Regions from separate parts of the Klebsiella sp. GFKo11 genome, predicted to be linked through region 2. Evidence: predicted binding sites of a transcription regulator. Region 2 holds the regulator's gene; each other region holds the start of a gene.
The links. Region 2 encodes Fur, which represses iron uptake genes when iron is present. Its sites were predicted from a motif close to ATAATAATGAGAACNACTATCAA; they were not measured.
Positions count from the first base shown of each region.

Region 1 (7,627 bases), 580 kb from region 2:
GATTGTAGGTGGTGGGGCCGGTGGGCTGGAGCTGGCGACTCAGTTGGGTAAAAAGCTAGGTCGTAATAAAAAAGCCAAAATAACGCTGGTCGATCGCAATCATAGTCACCTGTGGAAACCGCTGCTGCATGAAGTGGCAACCGGTTCACTTGATGAAGGTGTAGATGCGCTGAGCTACCTGGCTCATGCCCGCAACCACGGATTCCAGTTCCAACTGGGCTCGGTGATGGATATCAACCGCGAAGCGAAAACCATCACCCTGGCTGAGGTGCATAATGAAAAAGGCGAACTGCTGGTTGCCGAGCGCAAGCTACCTTACGACACGCTGGTCATGGCGTTGGGAAGCACTTCTAACGACTTCAACACCCCAGGCGTAAAAGAGAACTGTATTTTCCTCGACAACCCGCATCAGGCGCGCCGTTTCCACCAGGAAATGCTGGATCTGTTCTTGAAGTATTCTGCGAATCTCGGCGCGAACGGCAAAGTGAATATCGCCATCGTCGGCGGCGGCGCGACCGGCGTGGAGCTTTCTGCTGAACTGCACAATGCGGTAAAACAGCTGCACAGCTACGGTTACAAAGGACTGACTAACGAAGCGCTGAACGTGACGCTGGTGGAAGCCGGGGAGCGCATTCTGCCTGCACTGCCGCCGCGCATTTCTGGCGCTGCGCACAGCGAGCTGACCAAGCTTGGCGTTCGCGTGTTGACTAAAACCATGGTCACCAGCGCCGATGCTAACGGTCTGCACACCAAAGACGGTGAATTTATTGACGCTGACCTGATGGTCTGGGCGGCAGGGATTAAAGCACCGGACTTTATGAAAGAGATTGGTGGTCTGGAAACTAACCGCATCAACCAACTGGTGGTTGAGCCGACGCTGCAGACCACGCGCGATCAGGACATCTACGCAATCGGCGACTGCGCTTCCTGCGCCCGTCCGGAAGGTGGTTTTGTGCCGCCGCGCGCCCAGGCAGCACACCAGATGGCGAGCTGCGCCCTGCACAATATTCTGGCGCAAATGAAAGGCAAACCGCTGAAATCTTATACCTATAAAGATCACGGTTCGCTGGTATCGCTCTCTAACTATTCCACCGTCGGAAGCCTGATGGGCAACCTGATGCGCGGTTCTATGATGATCGAAGGGCGCATCGCGCGTTTCGTGTACATCTCTCTGTACCGTATGCACCAGATTGCGCTGCACGGCTACTTTAAAACCGGCCTGATGATGCTGGTTGGCCGTATCAACCGTATTATTCGTCCGCGTCTGAAGCTGCATTAATGACCGACGGGCGGCAGAACCTGATGGTTTTGCCGCCCGATTTATACCCGTCATACTTCAAGTTGCTTGTGCGTTGGCTACGCTCGTTCGCCCGAATCACTTACTTGAGTAAGCTCATCGGGACTTTCTCACTTGCCGCCTTCCTGCAACTCGAATTATTTAGGGTATATTTATAGCTCAATTCCAGAATATCCTTCTGCCTTATCCGCTAAATCTTCTCGGATTCCTCTGAATCCTGCTATTTTCCTGTATTTTTAATCCGCTTCTTATTTGCAAGCCCTGTGTCCCGATCGCAGAATTACAGGCAATAGCAATGAAGGAGGATCTCCCGTGAATAAATCGATGTTGGCGGGTATAGGAATTGGCGTGGCCGCCGCGCTGGGCGTTGCAGCCGTTGCCGGTCTTAACGTGTTAGATCGTGGCCCACAATATGCGCAGGTGGTGTCCAGTACGCCGATAAAAGAGAGCGTTAAAACGCCACGCCAGGAGTGCCGAAACGTCACCGTGACCCATCGTCGCCCGGTGCAGGATGAAAACCGTATCGCGGGTTCCGTATTAGGTGCAGTCGCCGGTGGCGTTATTGGCCATCAGTTTGGCGGCGGACGCGGTCGTGATGTTGCTACCGTGGTCGGTGCGCTGGGCGGCGGCTACGCCGGTAACCAGATACAGGGATCGATGCAGGAAGGGGATACCTACACCACTACCCAGCAGCGCTGTAAAACGGTGTACGACAAATCGGAAAAAATGCTCGGTTATGACGTCACTTATAAAATCGGCGACCAGCAGGGTAAAATCCGCATGGATCGCGACCCCGGAACGCAAATTCCGCTGGACGGTAATGGCCAGCTGATTCTGACTAATAAAGCGTAAAAAAGATGTTTATTTCTATTAGCCCCTCAGTCTGAGGGGCTTTTTTATCAGAAGCTCAGTGCGTAGTTCAGGCCAAAGGTGCGACCGCGTCCTTTGTACTCATATAAAGAGCTGCTGCCGTAGGTTGGGCTGTAAAGCAGCGGTGCGCGCTGGCCCCAGATGGTGACATAGTCTTCATTGAGCAGGTTTTCGATGCTGAAGGTTAGCTTGCCGAGAGGAAGCGCGTAGCTGCCGATAAAGTCCACGGTGTTATAGCCATCGAGCTTATTGCCGCTGGCATCGCTGATATCAAACACCTGTTGGCTTTGTACCCGTAGCGACCATGGTTCCGGCGCCCAGCCGACCCAGGCGGTGGCTTTTGAAGGCGACGCGAGCGTAACATCCCATTTTTTCCAGCTGCCCTCACTCTTCACCTGAGATTTCAGTACGTTAAAGTTGGCCCCGGCGCTCCAGTCGCTATCAGGGAAGAAGTAGTCTACCGCTCCCTCAAGTCCATAAATACGGCGTTTGTCAGACTCGACGTCGATAGTCATATCGGTACGGTTAACGACGATGGTCTTATCTGAGGTGGAGTAGTAAGCCGCCAACTGAGTGCGTAGATTATCACCGGTGTAGCGCCAGCCGAGCTCGTAAGAGTTGACTTTAATTCCCTGCAATGGCGAATCGCCGACGTTAACGCTTGAAAGCAGAGGCAGATGACCGTTGACCGCTGCGCCATATTTGCCAATGCCGTAATATTTGCCCGGATCCGGCAGCTCAACGCCCTGGGAGAAGTTAAACCAGGTTTGCTGACGGTCGGTAAGGTGGGCAACAATCCCGGCGTTAAATAAGAAGTTGTCGTAATCGGTTTTACCACCCGGAATCGCATCCGCCGAGCTGACTTTGCCGTTGGCGACATCCTGCTGCTGGGCGTAGCCGACAAAATCATCGACCTTATTTTCCGTCCACTGATAACGCACGCCGCCGCTAATGGTGAAGATATCGTTCAGGTCATAGCTGGACTGCAGGAAAGGTGCCAGGTTGGTAATGCTGTAGCTCGGATAACGACCGGTAGTATAAATCGACTGATTATTCAGGCCGCCGGAAGGCATTGATTGCCCCAGGTCGAAGAACATCTGGTTGGCGTTGAAGGTTTCATGATCGGCATCCAGTCCCCATGTCAGGTCCCATCCATCCAACGGCTGGCTATTCAGGGTTATCTTCGCGCCATACTGGTCGGTATCCTGCTTTGAGGAAGAGAAGCTGCTGACCTGGCCTTTACTCAGCGTAGGGAAGGGGTAAAAGGTCAGGGATTCATCACGATAGTAGATTTGGCTGACCAGGTTCTGGCCAAAGAAGTCAGCATCTGAGTACTGCAAGCTAATCAAGTGGCGTTCGGTGCCGGGGACGCGGTCGGAATTAAGCCCGCCAGTGGTGAAGGCTTTACCGTCGCCGGTCACCGCCGACATATTTTTCCCCAGATACAGTCCGTAGTCGTCTCCCTGACTTTTATAGTATTGCGTGACCAGCTGGAGCTGACGGTTATTGTCAATTTCGATGGTTCCCGTTCCCATCACGTCAAGGCGATCCGAGTGCTGAAGCCCGGTCTGGGTATTATCGAGGACCAGCGCATCGTTGTTGCCGTCATACCAGCCGCCAAAGCGTTGATAGGCTACGGACAAGCGGCCAGATGCGTGGTCGGTTCCACCACTCACCGCCGCCGCGACGCGCTCATCATGATCGTTGCTATTAGCAAAGCCGGTTTTGCCGCCCAGCTCCAGATCGACCTGGCGCTCCTGTTGGCCCTTTTTGGTGACGATATTGATAAGACCGCCGGTACTGCCGCCGCCGTACAGCGATGTTGCCCCGGAGATCACCTCGATGTGCTCAATGTTGAAAGGATCGATAGAGTCGAGCTGACGGCTGTCGGTACGGGAAGAGTTAAGGCGAACGCCGTCAATCAGCACCACGATCGCGCGACCGCGCATATTCATGCCGTAGTTAGTACGTCCCTGGCTGCTGACGTCGATGCCGGGGATCAGCTGCGCCAGGACATCTTTGAACTCTTTACCGCCCTGAACCTGTTGTTCAATTTCCTGGCCTTCGATAACCCAGGTGGTCTGGGCCATTTCAGCGACGGTACGGTGTGTACGGTTGGCGCTGACGATCATGTTGTCATCAGCGGCCCAGGCGGGGAGGGCGGTTGCCAGCAGCAGTGGGTTAAGCACCCAGAGACGCGTTTTCATGCTCATTCCTTTTATGAGTTTACGATATCGTTGTTTTAGTTTTCCGGTACGGGCGCACCGGTTGTTACAAGGTGAAATAAACAGAAATGTTTAAGGCTGAAGTTTGCCCGTATTGATTATTGTTATCAATATCATTTACGTGGAATGTGCAAATAACCTATTGAAATCATTACTTAATGTGTGGGTAAGCAGGGGGGGTGACCGACGGAGGAGCCATCGGTCAAAGAGAGGTTTAGTGCTGAAGAACCTGCGGCCAAAGACGCATCATGGTCTCGGCAATTTGCATGATTTTAGTGAAATCTGCACCTTCGCGGGCGCTGATTGACATGCCCTGCAATACGCAGCTTAAGAACTGCGCCAATTGGCTCACGTCGCCGTCAGACGGAAGTTCGCCGCGCAGCTGCCGCTGCTGTAGAAATTGCGTCAATGCCTGTTCCTGCATGGCATGCCGCGATTTAAGCGTATTGGCGATATCGGTAGACGAGGCCGCCAGCGCTGCAGAGGCGTTGACCATAAAGCAGCCTGCGGGCGTTTCTTTGCTGGTAAAGCAGGTGGCGACAGCGGTGAAGTAATCGCGCAATGCCTGATCGACGGTTTTGCCCTCATCAAACAGCAATGCTTCGTGTTTGGCGGCAAAGCGAGAGATGTAGCGATCCAGCACTGCGCGAAATAACCCCTCTTTATTCACGAATTCTGCATAGAGCGTTGGCGCTTTTGCGCCCGTCGCCTCCACCAGATCGGCAAGAGAGGTGGCTTCATAGCCGTGCTGCCAGAAGAGTGTCATGGCCTTATCCAGCGCCGCGTCCCTGTCGAACACTTTAGGTCGGCCACGGCTTTTTTTTACGCAACCTTGAACGTCAGTTGTCATGGTGCCGTTGTACCTGTGTTGGTTTGTTGAAAGGGCATTATAAAAATAAACGTCGTGGGCTGCCAGTGATGTTGCTCTAAAAATAAATAATTCATATATGTATGAATTTTAAGTTTTTTATAAATAGTTAAACGGTCGTTATAAAAATGGTTTGACGTGTGATGTGGATCACATTATTATTTGCCTATCGATCGTTAAGTTAATTCGTTCGACCCTACAAAAACATTCATCTGCATAGGTATAATAATCATGAAAAACGTTAAAACATTGGCCATCGCCGCTGTTCTTAGCTCGCTCTCTTTCGCAAGCTTTGCCGCTGTTGAAGTTCAGTCAACTCCGGCAGGCCAGCATAAAATTGGCACCGTTTCCGCTTCCGCCGGGACCAACCTGGGTTCTCTGGAAGATCAGTTGGCGCAAAAGGCTGAAGAAATGGGCGCAAGCTCTTATCGTATTACTTCGGTAACCGGTCCTAACACCCTTCACGGGACTGCGGTTATCTACAAATAATTTTTTGTACCCTGTCATGCCACTGACAAAACGCGGACCTGACCCCTTCAGCAGCCCGCGTTAGCAAGAAATATGTTGTACCCTGTTTGATTATTGCTACAAAAAAACCGCCAGCACGTTTGTGTCAGGCGGTTTTTTTATATCTGTTTTCAGGAGGCTATAGCGACTGCGTGCTGCCACCATGGTGACGCGTCACGTCAACCGGCATACCTGAACGCAGCGTCATTGCGCGCTCCATAACATCCTCATCGGTTAACTGGGTCTGCTTAAAGGCCTGCATGCTGTCGTTAAGCGTAATAGGCAGCGTCTGCGGATCGTCATCAATGTGTTTGGACAGCGGCTGGTGAATTTCAACCAGACGGGTACCGTTCGGCTCGACAGAGGCTTTAATCGGCGTATTGATAATGGTGACCTTAGTGCCCGACGTTATCTTGCTATACAACGTTTTGATATCGTCATCACGCAGGCGGATGCAGCCGGAGCTGACGCGCATACCGATGCCGAAATCAGCGTTAGTGCCATGAAGCAGATAGACGCCGCCGTAGGCTGCCAGACGAATGGCGTGGTGGCCCATCGGGTTATCTGGCCCGGCAGGCATGACGGCGGGCAGGTCAATGCCCATTGCTTTATAGCGGGCGCGAATATTGGCCGTCGGCGTCCAGGTCGGGTTTGCGCGCTTGTCGGAAACGGTAGTGACCATCGTTGGCGTAATGGTATCGCCGCCCAACTGACCAATGCCGATAGGATAGACGGTGACCTCGCTTTTACCCGGCGGATAGTAGTAGAGGCGCAGCTCGGCAAGGTTAAGGACTAACCCTTCGCGCGGCGCTTCAGGTAACAGGGTTTGTAGCGGAATTGTCAGCACGCTGCCCGCTCGCGGAACGTAAGGATCAACGCCAGGGTTCGCTTGTAGCAGCGCCAGAAAACCGACATTGTACTTTTTGGCAATGGCCTCCAGGGAACCGCCGTTATTTTCGACGACGTGAAACTGATTTTGCCCAACCAGCCGGCTGCCCGGAGGCGGCAGCGGCCAGGTATTGGCGCGGGCGGGTAGCGCCAGCGCGGCGGCGATGGCAATCATCCCCAACCAAATTGAAATACGCGAAAAGCTTTTCATCACGCTAATTCCATATAATGTAAGTGGTTATTTTTATACGTAAAGTCTTGCGCATTATGGCGTAGCGAGTGTTGGGAAGTGCAGGGGGATTGCAAAATGTTTGTAAATTTTGCAGAGCATGTTGGAGGGCCGGGATACGGCGTCCAGGCCGTATCCCGAATACCGCTAAGCGGTGGTGTTTTCTTCCAGTTGACGCATAAACTGACGCACCCAGTCCATCCGTGTTTTACGCTCGGCAAGGTCCTGCATAAACTTCAGCCGCGTCGGGCCATCAAGTCGATAGTGCTGAGGCTGTTTCTGCAATAAACCAATTAGCCACATGGGGTTAACGTGATTCTTCTCGTTAAACTCAACGGTACCGCCTTTTTCGTTGCTCTCCAGTTTGCGGATCCCTAGCTTCTGCGCCTGCTGGCGTAAACGGGCGATATCGAGCAGGTTTCTTGCCGGATCCGGCAGTTGGCCGAAGCGATCGATAAGCTCAACCTTGATCTCCTCCAGCTCGTTTTCATTTTTCGCGCTGGCAATGCGCTTGTAGAACGACAGGCGAGTATTCACGTCCGGGATAAAGTCGTCCGGCAGCAGTGACGGCATCCGCAGCTCAACTTCCGTCTGCTGGCTGGTGAGATCTTCCAGAGAGGGTTCGCGCCCGGCTTTCAGCGCATCGACGGCGTTTTCCAGCAGCTCCATATACAGCGAGAAGCCGATGGTTTCCATCGAACCGCTCTGATCTTCGCCCAGTAGTTCACCCGCGCCGCGAATTT
Region 1 covers NZ_CM151369.1:3,882,370-3,889,996, reverse strand. The annotation lists gene AC07P6_RS18965 (NAD(P)/FAD-dependent oxidoreductase) at 1-1,279, shown strand, start outside; gene AC07P6_RS18960 (glycine zipper 2TM domain-containing protein) at 1,610-2,149, shown strand; gene AC07P6_RS18955 (TonB-dependent siderophore receptor) at 2,197-4,374, opposite strand; gene AC07P6_RS18950 (TetR/AcrR family transcriptional regulator) at 4,607-5,242, opposite strand; gene bhsA (multiple stress resistance protein BhsA) at 5,492-5,749, shown strand; gene ldtC (L,D-transpeptidase LdtC) at 5,907-6,866, opposite strand; gene mfd (transcription-repair coupling factor) at 7,032-7,627, opposite strand, start outside.
Region 1: AC07P6_RS18955 (TonB-dependent siderophore receptor) is a predicted target of Fur. The motif match lies at 4,487-4,509, and genes of this name have one in related genera.

Region 2 (7,627 bases):
TCTTAATCCAGTACGATATCTTTTCTGAATACAAGTTGTCGGGATTATAAGGACAAATCCCAACCGCGGATAGCGTCAAACCAGGATGGCGGTAAAACTCGGAAATCTTCCGGGTCTTGCAGCCGGATGGCAGAATGTCCAACATAATACCCTAACCCGACGGAGCGAAAAAAAGAACTTTGCCATGAAATTAAATAGCCGAGCGCAATCTGCACAGAATCCGCACAATAATCCCCCTATCGTCCTGGTCCATGGTCTTTTTGGCAGTCTGGATAACCTTGGGATCCTCGCCCGCGATCTGGTCGCTGACTACGATATTTTACAGGTCGATATGCGAAATCACGGTCTTTCCCCGCGCGCACCAGAGATGACCTATGCCGCGATGGCTCAGGATTTGATTGATACTCTCAATGAATACCAAATAGAAAAAGCGACCTTTATTGGTCACTCAATGGGCGGCAAGGCGGTCATGGCGCTGAGCGCGCTGGCCCCGGAGCGCATTGCGGGCCTGGTTGCGATTGATATTGCCCCTGTGGATTATCACGTTCGTCGCCATGATGAAATCTTCGCCGCCATCAATGCCGTGACCGACGCCCACGCGGCCACTCGCCAGCATGCAGCGACGGTTATGCGCGAACACCTTCATGAAGAAAGCGTCATTCAGTTCCTGCTGAAATCCTTTGTGGACGGTCAGTGGCGGTTTAACGTGCCGGTATTGTGGGAGCAATATGACAATATCGTCGGCTGGCAAACCATCCCCGCCTGGCCGCATCCGGCGCAGTTTATCCCCGGCGGTAACTCACCCTACGTAACCGATGCCTACCGTGAGGCTCTGCTGGCTCAATTCCCCCAGGCGCGGGCCCATGTGATTGCCGGAGCCGGACATTGGGTACATGCAGAAAAACCAGAGGCCGTTTTACGGGCAATACGCCGTTATTTGACCTCCATAGCCGCGTAACTGGCTAAAATCTGCCCGACCGCGCGGCAGAATGCCCGCGGTCGTTGGCGCAGCCCCTCGCCTGATGTATTATGGCGGGCTATCTGCGTCGGCTATGCCCGACAGCTTGTTTCCCCCGAAGTCACTCTGAATCATGGCAAAAGAACAAACGGACCGTACGACATTAGATTTGTTCGCAACCGAGCGTCGGCCGGGTAGACCGAAAACCAATCCGCTTTCACGCGACGAACAGCTGCGTATCAACAAACGCAATCAGCTCAAGCGCGATAAAGTTCGCGGTTTGAAGCGCGTTGAGCTGAAGCTCAATGCCGATGCGGTTGATGCGCTCAATGAGCTGGCCGAAGCCCGCAACATGAACCGCAGCGATCTGATTGAAGAGATGCTGATGAACCAACTGGCGGCCCTGCGCAGCCAGGATAAAGCCTAAAACCCTCAAAAAATAAGCTTTCATGTAGCAGAGTGTGCAGTCGGGCGTGATTGCTGTTTCCGCGCCCTTCTTAGTTCTGCTATCATTGCCCCTATCTGTGGGCATTTAAGTCCCTACCACATCATTAAGTTTCAAGAGGTTATTTTACTCATGGCAATCATCGGCATCTTTTTTGGCAGCGACACCGGCAACACCGAAAATATTGCAAAAATGATTCAAAAGCAGCTTGGTAAAGATGTTGCTGATGTTCGCGACATTGCCAAGAGCAGCAAAGAAGATCTGCAAGCTCACGATATTCTGCTGCTCGGCATTCCAACCTGGTACTACGGTGAAGCACAGTGTGACTGGGATGATTTCTTCCCGACGCTGGAAGAAGTCGATTTCGACGGCAAACTGGTCGCGCTGTTTGGCTGCGGTGATCAGGAAGACTACGCTGAATACTTCTGTGATGCGCTGGGTACCATTCGCGACATCATCGAACCGCGCGGCGCCACTATCGTTGGTCACTGGCCGACTGCTGGATATCATTTCGAAGCATCTAAAGGTCTGGCAGATGATGACCACTTCGTGGGTCTGGCCATCGACGAAGACCGTCAGCCAGAACTGACTAACGAACGCGTGGAAAAATGGGTAAAACAGATTTCTGAAGAGCTGCACCTCGAAGAAATCAAGAATGCCTGAGTCTAAACGGCGTTATCGTCAGATTTCGCCGAATTAATAGATAAAAGCAATCAAAGTTATAGCTACAAGTTTTTAACTTTTAATCACATATCTGTACAATGTCCTCTGATTTAACGAGGTCACGTGAAGCACTTTGTAGCCAGTGCCTCGTTTTTGACAGCATACAAGGCCCGATGCTTGCAGTTTTCATTTCACCATGGCAGTTCTATAATGAGACGCATTACATCGGGTGATTCTCTGTATTACTTCCGCTGATGGAAGTAGATCGTTTAGCAACAGGACAGATTCCGCATGACTGACAACAATACCGCATTAAAGAAGGCTGGCCTGAAAGTAACACTTCCACGATTAAAAATCCTGGAAGTCCTGCAGGAACCGGATAACCATCATGTCAGTGCGGAAGACTTATATAAACGCCTGATTGATATGGGTGAAGAGATTGGCCTGGCCACCGTCTACCGCGTACTGAACCAGTTCGACGACGCCGGCATCGTCACTCGTCATAATTTCGAAGGTGGTAAATCCGTTTTCGAACTGACGCAGCAGCATCATCATGATCACCTGATTTGCCTCGATTGCGGCAAAGTGATCGAATTTAGCGATGACTCAATTGAAGCTCGTCAGCGTGAGATTGCCTCCCGACACGGTATTCGCCTCACCAACCACAGCCTGTACCTGTACGGTCACTGTGCAGAAGGCGATTGCCGCGAAGATGAACATGCCCACGACGCGGTGGAAAAGTAATTCCCCGTTGCGTAAGCAGCAAAAAGCCAACCTGATGGTTGGCTTTTTTTATGGCTACGAAAAGTAAAAATCAGGGTTTCGTGTTGTTGCTACGAATCTCTTTCCAAATCTGGTCACAGCGCGACTGTACAGCCTGATCGTTACCGGTTTTACGCGCCTGGATACATTGCTGGTAATCCAGTACTCGCACGCTTTCCTGGGTGGCGAACTGCTGATGCTGCTTCTCTTGCTTCAGAACGTCTAATACGCTCTGGCAGGCTTCGACTTTATCTGGGTTACCTTCAGCAGTATTAATACAGGCGCTGTAGGCATCTTTTAACTTTGAATCCTCTTTCGGCGCTGGCGACTGCGTGCAGGCAACCAGACCTGCCGCCATAATAGCGACAAGCAATAGCTTCTTCATAATCGACCTCGGGAAATTGCGGCAGGCTCATGCCCGCCGCACTGGCATCAGAAAATGGTGAATGGAGCAATAACCATGAACTTCACGTCGCGCTCATCCTGGAAGATGTTGCCGTAGCCGCCGCTCCAGCTTGGGATATCGGAGTGGTTGTCGTATTGAGTAAAGTGCAGTTTAAACAGCGTACCCTTCGCACGTCCTTCCTGTACGGTGTACATCGCATCCAGGCTGTAGGCTGACTCTTCCAGACGTTTGTCAGGGTTGTAGTAAGCATCAGGAGAAGACATTTTTCCTGGTTTTGCATCCCATGCATAAACGTAGGACGCGCCGAAGGCCCAACCCGGCATATTCCAGTTCTTCATGTCATACATCGCCCCGAAGAACACCGCTTTTTCACCGTTGGCGTTGAAGTCAGAGCGGTTATCCCACCAGACATCGAGACGACCGTTAGATGAGGCGTAAGTCGGCGTCATACGTTGCAGGAAGTAGCCCTGCTGACCATCGGCTTTAACCCAGGTTCCTTCCAGGCGCAGGTCGAGAACATCGGCAACTTTATAGCCAAAGGTCAATGCCTGCAGCCAGGCGGTACCATCATAAATATCGTTCGCCCCGCCGTTACTGACTTTATCGCGAGTACCGTAGAACTGGTAGCTGGTGTTTAGCGGCGTGCCTGCGATATCAAATTTGTAGCTGGCCTTAGCGAAATACTGGTCGATGTAACCCTGTGCCTGGCCAAATGCGGCTTCCAGCACGAGGTCATTTTTAAAATCATACTTGGCGCCGAGAGAGTGGAGATAATCAACCTTGGTTTTCTTATCGTTCTGGTAGAACTCGTCCATTTCAATGTGCCACGGTGCTTTATATTCGTTTGTCCACATATAGGAGAAACTCAGCGCGCCCGTATCACCATAATCAAAGTTGGCACCGGCTTCAGCACCCTGGTAAGTACCCGGCATAAAGCTCCAGTGCGGAGCCAGCAATGTTTGACCGGTAGGCTGGATATAGCCTGCACGTGCCCATGCCGGGCCAAATTTAAATTTGGCGGCTGCTTTGTACAGACTGATCCCGCTCTTATCACCGGAATAGTCTTCATCGTAAGTTTTATTGCGCGAGGAGAAAGCGATTTCGTTCGGGTGGCCGCTGTCACTGCTTTCGCCCATTTCGATGGCGGTAAAGGCGGCAACATCAATACCGAACATGTCGGCAGCATAGCCAGACTGGAAATCCAGGTTGGCGTTCCAGGTGGAGTGAGAAAGGTTAGTTTTGTATTTGTCACCGTCGGTCACATCTTTACGGTCACGCTCACGCTGCCAATAATAGATGCCGCCGGTTAACGTTGAATCATCAATGAACCCTTCTGCTTTCGCATCCGGTACCATTGCAAAACCTGACAGTGCTGTCACACCGGCGATAGCCAGCGCCAGCGTACTACGTTTGCCACTAAACGTACGCATATGCATATCCTCTTTGACTTTTTAAAAACGCAGTTACCAAGGGCAACTAGCGAAAAAAAATAAAATAAAATAAAACTGCTAAAAAAGTGGAGCGGTAAAATCCGCATAACCACTGGGTATAGACTATTTTTCGTGACGCGAATTATCAATCTCTTTCGGTGACAAAAGATGAAGATTATGACAAAGCGCACATAATCTATGTCTTTTTGTTTCAGTCGTAGAAGTCATGCATTTGACGTGGAAGTGCTTGCTATATCAGAAAAAACAGGCGTAATGAAAGCGATTACATGTTTTTATAGTGGATGACCAAAGGGATAAACAGTCGTAATTTTTACAATCTGTAAACAAGATTAATTCGCATCGCGAAAATATGACAATTTAATCCCCTGATTCTGAAATAAAAAAAAACGCCGCTGTTTGCGGCGTTCTCATTGATGGCGGATAACTACGCGCCGACTTTCGCCCAGGTGTCGCGCAGACCAACAGTACGGTTAAATACCAAATTGGTTGCGGTTGCATAGCGGCTGTCGAGGCAGAAGTAACCTTCACGCTCGAACTGGTATGCTTTTTCAGGCTGCGCCTGCGCCAGGCTTGGTTCAGCAAAACCCTGCTTGATAATCAGCGATTCCGGGTTCATGACCGACAGGAAATCATCAGCAGCACCGGGATTTGGCACGCTGAACAGACGATCGTACAGACGAATCTCTACCGGCAGCGCATGTGCTGCGCTCACCCAGTGAATCACGCCCTTAACCTTGCGACCATCGGCCGGATCTTTGCTCAGGGTGTCAGCATCGTAGGTACAGAAGATAGTAGTGATATTACCTTCCACGTCCTTCTCTACGCGCTCGGCTTTGATAACGTAAGCATTACGCAGACGGACTTCTTTGCCCAGCACCAGACGCTTGTACTGCTTGTTCGCCTCTTCACGGAAATCCGCGCGATCGATCCAAATTTCGGCGCTGAATGGCACTTCACGGCTACCCATATCCGGTTTGCTCGGATGATTCGGCATCGTTACCTTTTCGCTGCCGCCCTGCGGATAGTTTTCGATAACCAATTTAACCGGGTCGATAACGGCCATCGCGCGCGGAGCGTTTTCGTTCAAATCCTCACGAATGCAGGATTCCAGCGAAGCGATTTCAATGGTGTTGTCTTGTTTGGTCACGCCGATGCGTTTGCAGAACTCACGGATGGATTCAGCGGTATAACCGCGACGACGCAGACCGGAGATCGTCGGCATACGCGGGTCATCCCAACCTTCAACGTGCTTCTCGGTCACCAGCTGATTCAGCTTGCGCTTGGACATCACGGTGTATTCGAGGTTAAGACGCGAGAATTCATACTGACGCGGATGCACGGGGATGCTGATGTTATCCAGCACCCAATCGTACAGACGGCGGTTATCCTGGAACTCAAGGGTGCACAGGGAATGAGTAATCCCTTCCAGCGCATCACTGATGCAGTGGGTAAAGTCGTACATCGGATAGATGCACCACTTGCTTCCGGTCTGATGGTGATCGGCAAACTTAATGCGGTACAGCACCGGATCGCGCATGACGATAAACGGAGAAGCCATATCAATTTTTGCACGCAGGCAGGCTTTACCTTCTTCAAAACCGCCGGTACGCATTTTTTCAAACAGCGCCAGGTTCTCTTCTACGCTGCGATCGCGATACGGGCTGTTTTTACCCGGCGCTTTCAGCGTGCCGCGATATTCGCGAATCTCTTCCGCCGACAGTTCATCAACATAGGCAAGGCCTTTGTTGATCAGCTCAACCGCATACTGATGCAGCTGATCGAAATAGTCAGACGAGTAGCAAACGTCCCCGGACCAGTGGAAACCTAACCACTGCACGTCGTTTTTAATCGACTCAACGTACTCGATATCTTCCTTCACCGGGTTGGTGTCATCGAAACGCAGGTTGCATTGACCCTGGTAATCCTGGGCGATACCAAAGTTCAGACAAATAGACTTCGCATGGCCAATGTGCAGATAACCATTCGGTTCCGGTGGAAAACGGGTATGAACAGTGGTGTGCTTACCAGTAGCCAGATCTTCATCGATTATCTGACGAATAAAGTTAGTCGGGCGGGCTTCTGCCTCACTCATCGCGGGTTCCTCAAAGCGTAAACAACGTATAACGGCGTATGATCTTATAAGCCGAAGAGGCTGACAACCTTTAGTTACGCAAAAAAGGTATCAAACGGAAATATTGAGGTTATTTGCACTAAAAAAAAGCGGCGCAGATTTCGCTGCGCCGCTTGAGGCATAAACTCTACTCAGGAGCCTTACTTGCCTTTAATTTCGTACAGCGGTGTCTGACCTGCTACAACCTTACCAGTTGCCTGAATAACCAGCGCGCTGTAGTCGTCGCTGTTGCTGCACACCACCGGGCTAATCATGGAGCGCGCATTAGCGTTCAGGAACTCAAGATCCAGTTCCAGAATCGGCTGACCCGCTTTCACTTCCGCGCCCTCTTCCACCAGGCGTTTAAAGCCCTGGCCGTTAAGCGCAACGGTATCAATACCCATATGGACAACGATTTCCGCGCCATTTTCAGTTTCCAGGCAGAATGCATGGTTGGTGTTAAAGATCTTCACCACCGTGCCAGCAGCCGGAGCAACAACAATCTTGTCCGTCGGTTTCACCGCCACACCGTCGCCGACGGCTTTGCTGGCAAACGCTTCGTCCGGAACCTGCTCAAGAGCCACAATGTCACCGGTAATTGGCGAAACCAGCGTTTCCACGGTCTTCGCATTCGCCACGGCCTGTGGTTTAGCAACTGATGCAACAGGTGCGCTATGAGCAGAAGAGGCAGATGTCGCAGCAACCGGGCCACGCGCAACCACTTTCTTCATTTCATCACCAACGGATTCAGCTTTCGCACCCACGATAACCTGAATGGTCTGTTTGTTCAGTTTAACCACACCCGAAGCGCCCAGGCGCTTACAGGCCGCAT
Region 2 covers NZ_CM151369.1:4,457,868-4,465,494, forward strand. The annotation lists gene seqA (replication initiation negative regulator SeqA) at 1-1, opposite strand, end outside; gene ybfF (esterase) at 185-958, shown strand; gene ybfE (LexA regulated protein) at 1,092-1,385, shown strand; gene fldA (flavodoxin FldA) at 1,536-2,066, shown strand; gene fur (ferric iron uptake transcriptional regulator) at 2,358-2,810, shown strand; gene AC07P6_RS21625 (ChiQ/YbfN family lipoprotein) at 2,881-3,213, opposite strand; gene chiP (chitoporin ChiP) at 3,261-4,664, opposite strand; gene glnS (glutamine--tRNA ligase) at 5,110-6,777, opposite strand; gene nagE (PTS N-acetyl glucosamine transporter subunit IIABC) at 6,957-7,627, opposite strand, start outside.

Region 3 (7,627 bases), 500 kb from region 2:
AATCGCGGCCGGAAATGTGGCCCCCGTGCTGATAAGTACGGTATGAGGTTTGACGTTTTCCGTTACAGCAATCGGGCATTCGCGATCTCCATAGTGAGACGACATCACTGCCGGGAACTACCGCGTCTTTAATAAGTACATCAAAAATAATTCTTAATGCAACTTATTTTTCACAAAAAGACAACAAATAATTCTCACTGCAGCTGTTTGGAGTTTCCGACATTAAGATTACAGAAAAATTAAACAAGGCAGGAAATACAAAAAAAGAATGGAAAAACAGCAGAAAACGCCCTGCCCTTACGGGCAGGAGCGTCAGGCTTCAAGCAGCGATTGCCCAAGATAGTGCTGACTGTCGATAACTCCCGGCAGAACAAAGAAATAGCCCCCGCCGATCGGCTTAACGTACTCTTCCAGCGCTTCTCCGTTCAGGCGCTTTTGCACCGTCAGAAAGCCTTTTTCCAGATCGTGCTGATAGCAGACAAACAGCAGCCCCATATCCAGCTGGCCTGAGTTAGTCACCCCCAGCGAATAGCTGTAGCCCCGGCGCATCATCAGGCTGGACTCGGTCTCCAGAGTGCGCGGATTGGCCAGACGAATATGACTATCGAGCGCAATGGTGTCACCGTCCGGGTCCTTGCTGTAATCCGGCACATCGTGCTCATGCTGCATACCCAACGGTGCCCCGCTGTGCTTATCGCGACCAAAAATCGTCTGCTGCTCTTTAAGCGGCGTGCGATCCCAGAACTCGACATGAAACTGAATAATACGCGCTGCCTGATAACTGCCGCCCGTTGCCCACACAGGCTCTTCCTGGTCGGCAGTAACCCACACCACTTTATCCATCAGCGCGTTATCGGTACTGACAGGATTAGCGGTACCGTCTTTAAAGCCCAGCAGATTAACCGGCGTCTCTTTACCTTTACTGCGCGCGGCGCTATCGGAAATGAAGCCTTCCCGCTTCCAGCGTACGCTGAGCAGGTCCGGGGTGTGCTTAATCACATCCCGCAAAGCATGTATCACCGTATCCTGAGTATTCGCGCAAATTTGCAGCAGCAGGTCGCCGTGGCAAAGTGCAGCATCCAGAGAGTCATTCGGAAAACGCGTCATCTTTTGCAGCTTTTTCGGCGCGCGGTTGGCCAGGCCAAAACGCTCGTCAAACAGCGAATGACCAACCGACACGGTCACCGTCAGGTTATCCGGGGCGATCCACGGCCCCAGAATCCCTGAATCCATCGGTGGCAAACGCGGGTTTGGCGTCTCCGGCGCTGGCCCACCTTTGGTCAAAAAGGCAATACGCTGAGTCAGCAGGCGAAACAGACGTTCAAGGTCTGCTTTATCGCTAGCCAACACGTCGAAAGCGACAACCATCATCGACGTCTGCTGTGGCGTCAGCACACCCGCCTGATGCGGGCCATAAAACGGCTGCGCTTCCATGCGCGCATTTGGCGACAACGTCCCCGGAGAGCTGTTGTCTTTTGCCGCATGTGCCACCGGGCAGCCACCGGTAATCGCCAGCGCGCCGCCAAGCGCACCGATCCCTTTTAATAACCGCCGACGCGACGGTTCACTGACATCATACTTTTGCTCTGCCATCGACTTAGTCCAGACCGAGGATCCCGCGCAGTTGTGCCAGATCTTCCGCCAGAGTGGTGATCGGGCCTTTCAGCGCATTGCGATCCGCATCCGTCAGCTTGTCGTAGGTCTCAAAGCCGTCTTTAGTGCGGTATTTGCTCAGGATGCTATCCACTTTCTTGAAGTTGGCATCTACTTTCGCCAGCAGCGTACTGTTCTCTTTTTGCAGTTGCGGACGCAGCAGGTCGACAATTTTCTGCGCGCCGTCAATGTTGGCCTGGAAATCCCACAGGTCGGTATGGCTGTAGCGATCTTCTTCACCGCTGATTTTGCTGGCCGCCACTTCTTCAATCAAACCAGCTGCGCCGCCGACCACTTTTGATGGAGGGAAAGCCAGTTCGCTGATGCGTTTTTGCAGGTCGAGAACATCGGTGTTCAGCTGATCGGCATATTTATCCATTCCTTTGACGCTGTTATCGCCAAACAGCGCTTTTTCCAGACGGTGGAAGCCGGTGAACTTCGGATCTTCTGCTTTTTTCTCGTAGTCATCTTCACGGGCATCAATACTGCCGTCGAGGTCAGAGAACAGCTCGGCAATGGGTTCAATGCGCTCATAGTGCTGACGCGTCGGTGCGTAGAGGGCTTTTGCCTTCTCGATATCCCCCGCTTTCACCGCATCGGTAAAGGCTTTGGTGCCGCTAACCAGTTCAGCGGTCTCAGCGGTAACGTAGGCTTTATAGGCGGTAATAGCTTCACCCAGGCTGAGCAGCGCATCAGCTTTGGCAGCGTCTTTGGTGGCTTCACCGGTCACCGTCAGCTTACCTTTCGGGTTAGTCAACAGGCCGCAGGTCATGTCATATTCGCCAGGCTGCAGGTTCGCCGTCAGCTTTTGCGTAAAACCAGGAGCGATATTCTCGCGCTCTTCCACCACCATCACGCCTTTCAGAATCTCCCACTCCAGCGCTTTCTGGCTGTGGTTCTGAATGATGAACTGGGTTTTGCCCGCTTTCACGGTGACGTTCATCGGCTCACACTGTTTGTCGGTGACGGTCACTTTGACCTGCGGGATATCGGCAGCCTGGGCATAAAAGGCAGAGCTGAACAGCGCAGCGAAGGCGAGCTGCAACGCATTACGGCGAAATTGATTCATGGTGATGACCATCCCTTTCGATAAGTATGTTGTAACTATTTCAATCCGCGATGCCCAACTAAGCAGCTCGGGATGCAGTGGTTTTATTGCTCGGCGGCAGAATGAACAGCACCAGCGCCGGGATCAAATAGATAAAGTAGACCGCCACTTCACTGATGGTCGGCGTTTCCTGATAGCCAAAAATCCCCTCCAGCAGCGTGCCAAATAGCGTATGCGTAGAAAGAACGTTGCTCAGATCGAAGGCGACATCCTGGAAGTGATTCCACAAACCGGCCTCATGGAAAGCGCGGATAGCCCCTGCCGCCAGTCCCGCGGCCACCAGCAGAATAAACAAGCTGGTCCATTTGAAAAACACGCCGAGATTCATGCGAATACCGCCCCAGTAGATCAGGAACCCTAAAACGATGGCGGTTGCCAGACCCAACATAGCGCCGATCGGCGGCCAGATTCCCACATCCTGCTGGAAAGCGGCCAGCAGGAAGAACACCGATTCCAGACCTTCACGAGCCACGGCGAAAAAGACCATCATCACCAGCGCCCAGCCGTGGTTGTTCCCGCGCTGAAGGGCATTGTCGACCGCCTGCTCAAGCTGCTGCTTCACGTTGCGCGACACTTTACGCATCCAGAACACCATCCAGGTCAGAATGCACACCGCGATCACCGCCACAATGCCTTCGAATAGCTCCTGTTCGCGCTGCGGAAACTCACCGGTTGTTTCGTTGATGAAAATCCCCAGACCAAGGCAAAGCGCCGCCGCGAGGAACACGCCAATCCACATTACGCCTATCCAGTTGCCGCGCTGAGTGCGTTTCAGATAGCTGGCGATCAGGCTGACAATCAGCGCTGCTTCCAGGCCTTCACGTAACATGATGAGAAATGGGACAAACATGCCGACACCCTTAAATGTGAACCGCAGTCAATTGATGCAAAGATAGGTAAATATTTCTGATAGTGATTATCATTACAATAATCAGAAACACAAGTGAAATGTGTAGAGAATGATGACGAGTTGTAAATTAATCGCTAACAAATAATGACTTGCGGGATTATCTGCCAGGCATCCTGAAAAACCACAGGATAAGAGAATTTTTCACGGCGGATATTTACCCGGTCCGACGGCTGTGGCTAAATGGCGGCCTAATTGACCTGCGAAATGAACAACATGACTCAATTTTTGCACTTCCTGCTGGCGCTGGTGGTTATTCTGGGCCTCGCCTGGCTCGCCAGCTATGACCGACAAAAAATCCGCATCCGCTATATTATCCAGTTAATTATTATTGAAATTGCCTTGGCTTTCTTTTTTCTCCACGCCGAAAGCGGCCTGTGGTTGGTTAAAAATATTGCTGGCTTCTTTGAATCACTGCTCGGTTTCGCCGCCGAAGGGACCAATTTTGTATTTGGCGGCATGGGCGAAAAAGGCCTGGCGTTTATTTTCCTCGGCGTACTTTGCCCCATTATCTTTATCTCAGCGCTGATCGGTATTCTTCAGCACTGGCGTATTCTCCCCATTTTCATTCGCTTGATTGGTACCCTGCTGTCAAAGATTAACGGTATGGGCAAGCTGGAATCCTTTAACGCGGTCAGCTCGCTGATCCTCGGGCAATCGGAAAACTTTATTGCCTATAAAGGCGTGCTCGGCGACCTCTCCTCTCGCCGTCTGTTCACTATGTCAGCCACCGCTATGTCGACGGTTTCGTTGTCGATCGTCGGCGCTTACATGAGTATGCTCGATGCGAAATATGTTGTGGCGGCGCTGATTCTGAATATGTTCAGCACCTTTATCGTGCTGTCGATAATTACCCCAACGCGTCCCGGCAGCGAGGAGGAAATTAAGCTCGAAAAAATGCACGAATCTCAGAGCTTCTTTGAAATGCTCGGGGAATATATTCTTGCCGGTTTCAAAGTCGCGATGATTATTTTGGCTATGCTGATTGGTTTTATAGCCTTAATTAGCGCGATTAATGCGCTGTTCGCCATGATATTTGGCCTGAGCTTCCAGCAGATCCTTGGTTACGTTTTTTATCCGCTGGCGTGGCTGATTGGTATCCCGCTAAGCGATGCACTTAATGCGGGCAGCATAATGGCGACCAAGCTGGTGGCGAATGAATTCGTCGCCATGATTGAGCTGCAAAAAATTGCCGCCAGCATGACGCCGCGCGGCCTGGGCATTTTGTCGGTCTTCCTGGTCTCTTTCGCCAACTTCGCCTCTATCGGCATTATTGCCGGGGCGATTAAAGGGCTGAATGAGCAGCAGGGAAATATTGTTTCCCGCTTCGGCCTGCGCCTGGTGTATGGCGCAACGCTGGTGAGTTTGCTCTCTGCCAGCTTCGCGGGGCTGGTACTATAATCGTTGAATGTTGGCTTCAATGCTGGCCTGTTTTCCCGGGGGCGGCGCAAAGCGCCTTACCCGGGCTACAGGTTCACAGCCGTTTGCAGGCCGGTAGCCCGGGTAAAGCGTCAGCCGCGACCCGGGATTTGTAAGATTTATGGGGTTGTAGCCCGGACAGATGCGCAGCATCGCCTCCGGGAAACAGCGCGCAACGTAGATCTCATTGGCCCGGGTAAGACGTTAGCCGCAACCGGGCCATTTTACCAGGGCACCGTTTAAAAATGTACGCAGACCAGCTGGTCAACGCGCATCACCGACTCCTGCGCAAAACGTGATTTGTAAGTATTGCGCAGCGCCTCAATCCCCTCTTCGCTCTTCGCCTCTTTGCCATGGATCAGCATCAGCGCCTTGCTCTGCTCGCGCGCGACGGTGCCGTCATTGCCCAACCACTGACCGCGCGCATCAAATACCGTCAGGCCATCGCGAAAGCGCGGCGTCACGTCGCGGTCCACGAACTGCTGCCACTCCTGAGCGGTAATATCTTTCCCCGCAGGACGGCTTAAGCCGAAATAAAGCGTCGTCTGCACCATGGCGTTATCCGCCGGGCAGGCGTTAGCGTCTGCCGCCGGGGCCGTCTTCGCGGCAGGCGCCACGCAGCCGCTTAATATCCCTGCCAGTACCAGCGCCAGCGCACCCTGTCTGAAATTCATTTTGCTATCCTCATTGTTATTTGTGCTGAGATATCAGCGTATTTTCAAGCAATTAGCAAGAGGCACAAATAACAAAGCCCGCAGAACGCGGGCTTAAGGTCAATTCAGAGGATTACTCCGCAGTAGCACGTACCGGCGGCGCAGTATGATAATGCGCGTCCGCTTCGGCAAAGCGTCTTTGCATTTCTGCCGACGGCGCTTTCCCCAGCAGGCTGAATACCACAATCCCCAGGCTACCGAAGATAAAACCAGGAATGATTTCATACAGGCCCAGCCAACCAAACTGCTTCCAGACAATCACCGTCACTGCGCCGATGATCATCCCGGCCAGCGCGCCGTTACGCGTCATTCGCGACCACATCACCGAGAACAGCACCACCGGGCCAAACGCCGCACCGAAGCCTGCCCAGGCATAGCTCACCAGACCCAGCACGCGGTTCTCCGGGTTTGCCGCCAGGGCGATGGACACCAATGCCACCACCAGCACCATAAAACGCCCTACCCACACCAGCTCTTTTTGACCGGCATTTTTGCGCAGGAACGCTTTATACAGATCTTCGGTAATCGCGCTGGAGCACACCAGCAGCTGGCAGCTCAGGGTCGACATCACCGCCGCCAGAATCGCCGACAGCAGGATCCCGGCAATCCACGGGTTAAACAGAATCTGCGCCAGTTCGATAAACACCCGCTCGGCGTTTTGATTCACCGCGCCCGCAGCGCCCGGATTGTTATTAAAGTAAGCGATACCGAAGAAACCAACGGCAACCGCGCCCGCCAGGCAGAGGATCATCCAGGTCATGCTGATGCGACGGGCATGAACGATGCTGTGGTGCGAATCCGCCGCCATAAAGCGCGCCAGAATATGCGGCTGACCGAAATAGCCCAGACCCCAGCCCATCAGCGAAATAATCGCCACAAAGTTCAACCCTTTGAGCATATCGACGTTCTCAATGCTCTTTTGTTTAATGACTTCCAGGGAATCGCCAAAACCACCGACGGAAATAATCACCATGACCGGAGTCAGAATCAGGGCAAATATCATCAGGCTGGCCTGAACGGTATCGGTCCAGCTCACCGCGAGGAAACCACCAACGAAGGTATAAATAATGGTTGCCGCCGCACCGGCCCACAGTGCGGTTTCGTAGCTCATCCCGAAGGTGCTTTCAAATAGACGAGCGCCAGCGACAATGCCGGATGCGCAATAAATCGTGAAGAACAGCAGAATAACCAGCGCTGAAATAATCCTCAGCACCCGGCTGGTGTCCTCAAAACGGCCGGTAAAATAATCCGGCAGCGTCAGCGCGTTATTATTGACCTCGGTGTGAACACGTAAGCGCCCCGCCACCAGCTTCCAGTTAACCCATGCGCCCAGCGTCAGGCCAATGGCAATCCAGCTTTCGGAAATACCGGAAATAAATATCGCCCCCGGCAATCCCATTAACAGCCAGCCGCTCATATCCGAGGCCCCGGCGGAGAGCGCCGTAACAAATGGGCCAAGACTACGGCCGCCAAGGATATAATCATCAAAGTTCTTGGTCGATCGCCAGGCAATAAAACCAATGAGTACCATGCCAAAAATATAAACAGTAAAAGTCACCAACATGGGTGTGCTAATAGCCATGCAAAAATCTCCAGAATTTTTTGTCGACAGCGTCCAACTTTGTCGTTTTTTCCACTACCGGAACGGGGTAATGGCATATTGGTTGTATTGGGCGACCGTATCCTGACGGAAGCTTTGTTTTTTCACAAACGATTTAACACAGCATTTACACGAAATACTTCCGGGACCAAACTTCATTTTGTTATAGGTTGCACTCTCTCACGTTTTTAGCGGTTGCACCACGCAAAAGTGTTAACTCACGCATA
Region 3 covers NZ_CM151369.1:3,957,261-3,964,887, forward strand. The annotation lists gene efeB (iron uptake transporter deferrochelatase/peroxidase subunit) at 313-1,593, opposite strand; gene efeO (iron uptake system protein EfeO) at 1,598-2,722, opposite strand; gene efeU (iron uptake transporter permease EfeU) at 2,781-3,611, opposite strand; gene AC07P6_RS19340 (NupC/NupG family nucleoside CNT transporter) at 3,885-5,069, shown strand; gene AC07P6_RS19345 (DUF3574 domain-containing protein) at 5,327-5,761, opposite strand; gene putP (sodium/proline symporter PutP) at 5,874-7,382, opposite strand.
Region 3: efeU (iron uptake transporter permease EfeU) is a predicted target of Fur. The motif match lies at 3,668-3,690, and genes of this name have one in related genera.